3 regions of the Janthinobacterium sp. GW822-FHT07H11 genome follow, and region 2 is predicted to be linked to each of the others. Evidence: predicted binding sites of a transcription regulator. Region 2 holds the regulator's gene; each other region holds the start of a gene.
The links. The regulator sigma-54, encoded in region 2, starts transcription at its own class of promoters, with help from an activator protein. The targets are predictions, from matches to a motif close to TGGCANGNAANCTGCTTT.
Positions count from the first base shown of each region.

Region 1 (3,277 bases), 3.0 Mb from region 2:
CTTCCTTGATGACTTTATTGCGCGGGTCCGAGATCGTGTAGACGGGGTGGCCGAAGCCGATCACCACTTCCTTGTTGGCGACGCGCTCGCGGATGTCCGCTTCCGCTTCGTCGGCGTTGTCGTAGCGCTTCTGGATGTCCAGCGCCACTTCGTTGGCACCGCCGTGTTTCGGGCCGCGCAGCGCGCCGATGGCGCCCGTGATGGCCGAATGGATGTCGGAACCCGTGCCGGCGATGACGCGGCTGGTGAAGGTCGAGGCGTTGAATTCGTGTTCCGCGTACAGGATCAGCGAGGTGTGCATGGCTTTTTCCCACGACGCCGACGGTTTTTCACCGTGCAGCAGGTGCAGGAAATGGCCGCCGATCGAGTCGTCGTCCGTTTCCACCTCGATGCGCTTGCCGTTATGGCTGTAGTGGTACCAGTACAGCAGCATGGAGCCGAACGACGCCATCAGGCGGTCGGCGATGTCGCGCGCGCCAGGCGCGTTATGGTCGTCCTTTTCCGGCAAGGCGCAGCCCAGCACGGACACGCCCGTACGCATCACGTCCATCGGGTGGGCGGCGGCCGGCAGCGCTTCCAGCGCGGCCTTGACGGCGCACGGCAGGCCGCGCAGGGACTTCAGCTTGGCCTTGTAGCCTTTCAGTTCGGCGGAAGTCGGCAGCTTGCCGTGCACCAGCAGGTAGGCGATTTCCTCGAATTCGCAGCTGTCGGCCACGTCCAGGATGTCGTAGCCGCGGTAGTGCAAATCGTTGCCGGTCTTGCCGACCGAGCACAGCGCCGTGTTACCGGCGGTGACGCCGGACAGGGCGACGGATTTTTTAGGCTTGAAAGTGGCGGCTTGCGGTGCGGTCATTGTGTTCTCCAGATTGAATGGTCTCGGGTGCGTCACTGCGGGACCGGCATGCGGTCCCGGCTTGCTTGCTTATTTCTGCTTATTTCTTTTGCGCGGCGAACAGCGCGTCCAGTTTTTGTTCAAAATCATGGTAATTGATCGATTCGTACAGTTCCATGCGCGTCTGCATGGTGTCGACGACATTTTTTTGCGTGCCATCGCGGCGCAGCGCCTGGTAGACGTTTTCCGCCGCCTTGTTCATGGCGCGGAAGGCCGACAAGGGGTACAGGGCCAGGCCCACGTGGGCGCTGCGCAGTTCGTCCAGGGTGAACAGCGGCGTGGCGCCAAATTCCGTGATATTGGCCAGGATAGGCACATTGACGGCCTTGGCGAAGGTGGCGTACATGTCCAGGTCCGTGATGGCTTCCGGGAAGATCATGTCGGCACCGGCTTCGACGCAGGCGATGGCGCGTTCCAGGGCCGCTTCCAGGCCATCGACGGCCAGCGCATCGGTGCGCGCCATGATGACGAAGTTCGGGTCCGTGCGCGCGTCGACGGCCGCCTTGATGCGGTCGATCATCTCTTCCTTGCTGACGATTTCCTTGCCCGGACGGTGGCCGCAGCGCTTGGCGCCCACCTGGTCTTCGATGTGCAGGCCGGCCGCGCCGAACTTGATCATCGATTTGACCGTGCGCGCCACGTTGAAGGCGGACGAACCGAAACCCGTGTCGGCATCGACCAGCAGCGGCAGGTCGCACACGTCGGTGATGCGGCGCACATCGGTCAATACGTCGTCCAGGCTGGAAATGCCCAGGTCGGGCAAGCCCAGCGAGCCGGCCGCGACGCCGCCGCCGGACAGGTAGATGGCCTTGTAGCCGGCACGCTTGGCCAGCAAGGCGTGGTTGGCGTTAATGGCGCCGACGACTTGCAAAGGAGATTCTTCCTGGACGGCCTTGCGGAAAGCGGCACCTGCGGAGTATTGGGTCATGTATGCACCTTATGGGTAATCAGAGTTTTCCGAATGTTTCATGGACTTGCTATGAGCATCAGTATTGCAAATGCCGTGCCAGGCCATCACCGGCCTGCGCAGGCAGCGCGGCCGCAGAGTGGAAACAAGGGGGGAAAGCCCGGGGAAAGCCCGGCCCGCGCAGGCACAGGGGTGTCACGCAAGGGAACAGCCGGTGTCGGGCAGCGAGTACACGAAAGTACACGATGTTTCAAAAATGTTTCACTCTCATCGGTTGAAACATCCGCCGTTCACCATTTTGCAACACGCGGTGAAACGCTGGCTAGAAACGGCGCACCAGCCTCAACAGCACGCTGCGCCCGAGATGGCTGCGCGTGGCCAGCTCGGAAAATTCGCCGTGGCCGCCGCCGAAAAGGTTATTGCCGCTCAACAATGCATCCCATCCCGGCTGGAATTGCCACCCCAGCCGCAGGTCCAGCGCCGTATAGGCGGGCACGCCGGGGGTGGCCAGGGCCGCCACGCGGCGCACGGTGGCGTCGAACTGCGCGTGCGGCGACCATTGCAGCGAGGAGCGCAGCTGCCAGGTATGGGCCGGGTCGCGCCCTGCCCGTTCCAGGGAAGCGGCCGTATCGATGCTGCCCGGCTTGAACGACAGCGTTTCGTGCAGCGCCGTCCAGCCGGCGGACAGGCGCCAGGCGGGGCTGGCCTGGTAGCTGCCCCAGGCCTCGATGCCGCGCGTGGCGCCGCGCATGCCATTGCCGAAATAGACTTGTTCGCCGCCGGGCGCCAGCTCCTGCGTGCGCAGGCGGTCATACAGGGCGCGGTACAGGTTGACGGAATACGACCAGGCATTGCCGGCCCGCCCCCGGTAGCCCGCCTCCAGCACCGTTGCCAGTTCCGGCTTGAAGCCGGCGCCGCCGGCCAGGATGTAGGGCGGCTGGCCGGGGAAATACAGGTCGCGGTCCAGCCGCGATGGCGCGCGCACGGTGCGCGACAGGGCCGTCCAGAGCAGGCTGTCCGGTGCGCGCTGCCAGGCCAGGCGCAGGTTCGGCAGCCACTGCGTGCCCGTGTAGCCATTGCGTTCGAGACGCAGGCCCGCCGTCAGGCGCAAGCCGGGCCCCAGGCTGATCTCATCCTGCGCAAACAGGCTGGACCACGTTTGCGCCTGCGCGGCCGGCAAAAAAGCCATGATTTCGCTGTTGTCCACCTGGTCGCGCGCGTGGCGCAGCTGGACGCCGGCCGTCAGCGCATGCGCGCCCAGCGGGGCCAGCGCATATTGCGCCTGCACGTCGACGATATTCAATTGCTCCGCATACGTGGGCGGCACCGTGCGCTCGGTACGGTCGAGGTAAGCCTGCACCTCCAGGCCGGCGCCGCCATCGAGCGCGCGCTGCCAGCGCAACATCAGGTTGGCGCCGGCGATGGTGATCGTGTCCAGCGCCAGCGGCACGCCCGCGAAATGCACGCTGCCGGGAGCG
Region 1 is NZ_CM179507.1:4,282,036-4,285,312, forward strand. Features, by position in the region: gene prpC (bifunctional 2-methylcitrate synthase/citrate synthase) at 1-853, opposite strand, end outside; gene prpB (methylisocitrate lyase) at 933-1,820, opposite strand; gene AC3RCJ_RS18870 (TOL_0244 family TonB-dependent receptor) at 2,122-3,277, opposite strand, start outside.
Region 1: a site for sigma-54 is predicted at 1,884-1,901, ahead of prpB (methylisocitrate lyase). Genes of this name have one in related genera too.

Region 2 (3,277 bases):
CCATCTCCAGCGACAGCGAATTCAAGGCTTTCGGGCGGTCGAGCACGATATGGCCCGTGCGGTGGCGGATGGAGGTCTGGACGAAGTCGCTCATGGCAGAAGGGAAAGAAGTGAGGATGGCGCATTCTAGCGCTTTCACCATGGGCATTGCGTTCCGCAGGACGCAAAAAAGGGCGCAATCTGCGCCCTTAGTTGATCACAACTGGGGGAAGCCGGTGGCCTTAGACGGCGACGACGGCGTCTTCCTCTGAGTTGTCTGGCAGATGCTTGATCGCCTCTTTACCGTGCCCTTGCACTTTGGTTTTGTATTTCATCACTTGCCTGTCGAGCTTGTCGATCAGGGTATCGATTGCGGCATACAAGTCGTGTGCCAGGCTTTCCACATAGACGGTCTTGCCACTCAGACGCAGGTTGACTTCGGCCTTTTGACGTTTTTCTTTCTCTTTGAGGTTATCCACGGTCAGAATCACGGCGATATCGATGACTTGATCGAAATGACGTTTCACGCGTTCCAGCTTCGTTTGTACGTATTCACGGATGGCTGGTGTCACTTCGAGATGATGTCCGCTGATGGTGAGATTCATACACACTCCTAAAGATGATCGGGTTCGTGCGGTGTCCATCGATTCCGGCCCGCAGAGGAACCGAAAAAACTACAAGCACTTACGCAGACTCACTGGCGGAATTTTCAACGCTTCCCGGTATTTGGCAACAGTACGTCGCGCAATCACCATGCCTTGTTCCCCCAGCATGTCCGCAATCTTACTGTCGGATAAAGGATTTTTAGGGTCTTCTGCTCCTGTCAGTTGCACGATCAATGCCCGTATCGCCGTCGACGATGCTTCACCCCCCGCTTCGGTGGCGACGTGGCTACCAAAGAAATATTTCAACTCAAACATGCCATGCGGGGTCAGCATGTACTTTTGGGTTGTTACCCGCGAGATAGTACTCTCGTGTAAACCCAGTGTATCAGCTATTTCACGGAGCACAAGGGGGCGCATGGCAACGGCGCCATGCGAGAAAAAGTTCTTTTGTCTTTCTACTATCGCCTGCGCCACGCGCAGGATGGTGTCGAAGCGCTGGCGCATGTTCTTGATCAGCCACTTGGCTTCCTGCAACTGCGCGCCCATGGCGCCTTCGCCCTTGCCCTGTTTCAATAAATTGGCGTACATGGCGTTCACGCGCAGGCGCGGCATGACGTCGTTGTTCAGGGTGACCTGCCAGCCATTGCGCGCCCGTTTGACGACCACGTCGGGCACCACGTAGTCGGACACGTCGGAAGCGAACACGGCGCCCGGATGCGGGTTGCACAGGCGGATCACCGTCTGCGCCTCGCGCAAGTCTTCCTCGTCGCAATCGAGGGCCTTTTTCAGCTTGTTGAAATCGCGCTGGGCAAACCAGGCCAGGTGCTTTTCCACGATGACGAGGGCCATGCGCCGCGTCACCAGGGCGACGTGCGGCAAGCGCTTGATCTGCAGCGCCAGGCATTCGGATGCATTGCGCGCGCCCACGCCCGGCGGATCGAAACTTTGCAGCAGCGACAGGGCCGTGCGCAGCTCGTCGGCGTCGATTTCCAGCTCTTCCGGCAGGCGCGCCAGGATGTCGTCGAGCGACTCTTCCAGGTAGCCGTTGTCATCGAGCGCGTCGATGATCAGCTCGACCAGCGCGCGGTCGCGCAACTCGAGCACCGTCACGCGCATCTGCTCCATCAGGTGCTCGCGCAGGGTGCAGTGATGGGCTTCCAGCTGCGGGCGCGCATCTTCGTCGTCGGGCGCCTTGCCCCGGCTCGCCTCGCTCCAGTCGCTGTCGCCGCCATCCATGGCGGGCGGGCTGTCGGCGCCGTCGCCGTCGAAGGTTTCCGCTTCGGCCGGCGCCGCAGGCGCTTCCTGGCCCGGCGGCTGGGGCGGCGCTTCGGCCGGCGCGGCCGTGGAGCTCAAGGCGCCGTCGGACAACAGGCGCAGCGAACGGTCGAGCGGATCGTCGAGGCGTTCGAGCAAGGGATTATCCGTCAGCAATTGCTCTAGTTCCTGGTGCAATTCCAGGGTCGATAATTGCAGCAGGCGTATCGATTGCTGCAACTGCGGCGTCAGTGCCAGATGCTGCGAAGTGCGCAGCTGCAATGATTGTTTCATTGGCTCACATGCGGAAATGTTCGCCCAGATAGACCCGGCGTACCGACTCGTTCGCGATGATGTCGTCGGGGCGTCCCGACGCCAGCACCGAGCCCTGGTTGATGATGTAGGCGCGGTCGCAAATACCGAGCGTCTCGCGCACATTATGATCGGTGATCAGCACGCCGATATTGCGCTCTTTCAAGAAACGCACGATGCGCTGGATCTCGATCACGGCGATCGGATCGACGCCGGCAAACGGCTCGTCGAGCAGCACGAAACGCGGATCGGTGGCCAGCGCGCGGGCGATTTCCACGCGGCGGCGCTCGCCGCCCGACAGGGACAGCGCCTGGTTTTCGCGCAGTTTTTCAATCTGCAAGTCGGCCAGCAATTTATCCAGGCGCTCCTCGATCTCGGCCTTCTTCAGGGGGCGGCCTTCGACGGTCTGGATTTCCAGCACGGCGCGGATATTGTCCTCCACCGTCAGCTTGCGGAACACGGACGCTTCCTGCGGCAGGTAGGACAGGCCCATCTGCGCGCGGCGGTGGATCGGCAGGCTGGAAATATCCACGCCGCTGATATCGATGCTGCCGCCGTCCGATGGCACCAGGCCGACGATCATGTAGAACGAGGTGGTCTTGCCGGCGCCGTTGGGGCCCAGCAGGCCCACCACTTCGCCGCATTCGACCTGCAGCGACACGTCATGCACGACTTGCCGCTTGCCATAGGTTTTCTGCAGCCCGCGAACGATCAAGGTGCTGCCGCAACGTGTATTTTCCATTATTTCTTTCCTGGCGCGGGAGCGGCAGGCGCTTTCTCCGCCGGTGCCTTGTTCTTCGGCTGGATCACCATGCGCACGCTGCCGGCGCCCGGGGTGCTGGTGCCGCTGTCGCTATTTTCCATCGTGAAGACTTCCTTGCGGCTGTCATACGAGATGAAGGCGCCATTGGCCACGTCGGTGGGCTTGCTGCCCTCCAGGCGCGTCAGCTTGGCCTTGGAAAACAGTTTCACCACTTCCGTCTTGTTATCGTATTCCACGCGCTCCGCCTCGCCTTCCACCCACAGGTCGCCGGCGCCATCGCGCTTCTGGCGGAAGGTGGCCAGCTTGCCCGGATCGGCCCAGAAGGTAATGAACTGATAACCCTGCGGATCTTCCGTGATCAGGG
Region 2 is NZ_CM179507.1:902,016-905,292, reverse strand. Features, by position in the region: gene AC3RCJ_RS04015 (enoyl-CoA hydratase/isomerase family protein) at 1-94, opposite strand, end outside; gene hpf (ribosome hibernation-promoting factor, HPF/YfiA family) at 222-584, opposite strand; gene AC3RCJ_RS04005 (RNA polymerase factor sigma-54) at 654-2,132, opposite strand; gene lptB (LPS export ABC transporter ATP-binding protein) at 2,137-2,892, opposite strand; gene lptA (lipopolysaccharide transport periplasmic protein LptA) at 2,892-3,277, opposite strand, start outside.

Region 3 (3,277 bases), 480 kb from region 2:
TCGCGGCGGGCAAGCGTCCGCGCGGCATTGCCGCCGATCCCACCGGGCGGCAATTGTTTGTCACGGACGCGGCCAGCAGCGCCTTGCTGCTGATCGATAACGCGGCTGGCACGCCCGTGCGCACGGTGGCGCTGGGCAAGTCACCCGAAGGCGTGAGCGCCTCGCAAGACGGCAGTTACGTCGCCGTGGCCGTCGAGGAAAACAATAGCGTGGCCCTGCTCGATGGCCAGACCGGCGTCGTGCTCGCCGATATCAAGGTAGAGGGGCGCAACCCGGAGCATGCGGTCTTCAGCCCGGACGGGCGCTGGCTGCTGGTCAGCGCCGAAGAGGCCGAGCAAGTCGATGTCATTGATGTCGCGCAACGCCGCCAGGTGGCGTCCATCGCCGTGGGACTGCGTCCGCGCGGTATCGGTTTCAGTCCGGACTCCGGCCGTGCCTATGTGGCGTGCGAACTGGTCAATGCCGTCTACGTCATCGACATGGCCGCGCGCAAGGCCGTCGCCACCATTCCTGCAGGCAAGAATGCGAATGGCATCGTCGTCCATCCCGGCGGCAAGCAAGTGTATGTATCGAATGGCACGGACGGCACGGTGATGGTGATCGATACGGCCAGCAACCAAGTGACGGCCACTATTGCCGTCGGCAAGCGTCCGTGGAACATGGCCATCACGCCGGACGGGAGCAAGCTGTACGTGGCCAATGGCCGTTCGAACAGCGTTTCCGTCATCGATACGGCCACTGCGCGCAAGGTGGCTGATATTACCGTTGGTGAATTGCCGTGGGGCGTGGTGATTCGGTAGCGGAACAGGAACAGGTGTTCCAGTCTGGTACACCTGTTCCATTGTGCAGCGGCGCAGGGGCGCAGCAGCAGGGCTGGCACGGATTGGAACAGGACGCCGCCGCCCTGTTCAAAACGCAAACAGGTGGCCGTGCCCGGGACTCAGGGGCATGCATGCTGAAAACAGCGCCGATTCAGGCGCTTCCCCCTTGCATCAGGGGTAAAACGCGCTAATTTTGTAGGCAGGCGGCGAGCTGGCACGGCATTTGCGGAAGACTCCGTGTACTTACCCCATCTGTACCAGGACGTTTGATTTTAATTACAGCACTTCCATTCTAATTAACCCGATAGAGGACGACATGAATCTCGCAGACATCAGCAAACTGGGCGTAGCCAATCCCTTCAAACAACGCTATGACAATTACATCGGCGGCAAATTCGTTGCCCCAGTAAAAGGTGAATACTTTCCCAACATCACGCCGATCACGGGCTTGCCGTTTTGCGAAATCGCCCGTTCCACGACGGAAGACGTCGAGCTGGCGCTGGACGCCGCGCATGCCGCCAAGGATGCCTGGGGCAAGACTTCGCCTGCCGAGCGCGCCAATATCCTGAACCGCATCGCCGACCGCATCGAACAGAACCTGAGCCTGATCGCCACGGCGGAAACCATCGACAACGGCAAGCCCATCCGCGAAACGATGAATGCCGACATTCCGCTGGCCATCGACCATTTCCGTTACTTTGCCGGCTGCATCCGTGCGCAGGAAGGTTCCGTCGCGCAAATCGACTCGGAAACCTATGCCTATCACTACCATGAGCCGCTGGGCGTCGTGGGCCAGATCATTCCGTGGAATTTCCCTATCCTGATGGCCGTGTGGAAACTGGCGCCAGCCCTGGCCGCCGGCAATTGCGTGGTCCTGAAACCGGCCGAGCAAACCCCCGCTTCCATCATGGTGTTGATCGAGCTGATCGGCGACCTGTTGCCGCCAGGCGTGCTGAACATCATCAACGGTTTCGGCCTGGAAGCGGGCAAGCCGCTGGCCTCGAGCAAGCGCATCGCCAAGATCGCTTTCACGGGCGAAACGGGCACGGGCCGCCTGATCATGGGCTACGCCGCGCAAAACCTGATTCCCGTCACCCTGGAACTGGGCGGCAAGTCGCCGAACATCTTCTTTGAAGACGTGATGGATGCGGACGACGAGTATTTCGACAAGTGCCTGGAAGGCTTTGCGATGTTTGCGCTGAATCAAGGCGAGGTGTGCACTTGCCCATCGCGCGTGCTGATCCAGGAATCGATCTACGAGAAATTCATCGAGCGCGCGCTCAAACGCGTGGCCGCCATCAAGCAGGGCAATCCGCTCGACTCGTCCACCATGATCGGTGCGCAGGCATCGCAGGAGCAGCTGGAAAAAATCCTGTCCTACCTCGACATCGGCCGCCAGGAAGGCGCTGAAGTGCTGGCCGGCGGCGAGCGCCACACGCAGGCGGGCGACCTGGAAGGCGGCTACTACGTGCGTCCGACCGTGTTCAAGGGCCACAACAAGATGCGCATCTTCCAGGAAGAGATTTTCGGGCCGGTCGTGTCCGTGACCACCTTCAAGGATGAAGCCGACGCGCTGGCCATTGCCAACGACACCCTGTACGGCCTGGGCGCCGGTTTGTGGACGCGCGACGGTTCGCGCGCCTTCCGCATGGGCCGCGCCATCCAGGCGGGCCGCGTGTGGACCAATTGCTACCACCTGTACCCGGCCCACGCCGCGTTCGGCGGCTACAAGCAATCGGGTATCGGCCGCGAAAACCACAAGATGATGCTCGACCACTACCAGCAAACGAAGAACTTGCTGGTGAGCTATAGCCCGAAAGCGCTGGGCTTCTTCTAAACCGGCAACATGCGCCGCGCCAGGAAAATGGCGCGGCGCGCATGAAAGGGATGCCATGGGTGCAGCAATTGCCAGGGTGGTCGCCACCGATGCGGCGCTGGAAATGATGGACAAGTTGCGTGAGCGTCACGGTCCGCTGATGTTTTTCCAGTCGGGCGGCTGCTGCGACGGCAGTGCGCCCATGTGCTATGCGCTGGGCGAGTTCGATGTCAGCGATACCGACATTTATCTCGGCAATTTGAATGGCACACCGTTCTACATGGGACTCGAGCAATTCGAGTACTGGGAGCATACCCAGTTGATTATCGATGTGGTCGATGGCAATGGCGGCATGTTTTCACTCGACAACGGCACGGGCAAGCGCTTCCTGACGCGTTCGCGCCTGTTTACCGATGAAGAGTGCGCCTTGCTGCATGCGCAACCGCATGACCACGGCAGCACTTGATACATACACATACTAATAACAGAGGGAGATGATTGTGCAGAAAAAAATCATGGGGATAGTCGTCAGTATGACCTTGGCATCGTTCGCCCAGGCGGCCGACGTGGGCAATGTCACCAATGCCATGCTCGACAGCACGGCGAAGAATCCGACCAGCGTCCTGTCATTCGGCATGGG
Region 3 is NZ_CM179507.1:1,386,897-1,390,173, forward strand. Features, by position in the region: gene AC3RCJ_RS06215 (beta-propeller fold lactonase family protein) at 1-800, shown strand, start outside; gene adh (aldehyde dehydrogenase) at 1,138-2,658, shown strand; gene AC3RCJ_RS06225 (DUF779 domain-containing protein) at 2,714-3,103, shown strand; gene AC3RCJ_RS06230 (methanol/ethanol family PQQ-dependent dehydrogenase) at 3,153-3,277, shown strand, end outside.
Region 3: a site for sigma-54 is predicted at 1,034-1,051, ahead of adh (aldehyde dehydrogenase). Genes of this name have one in related genera too.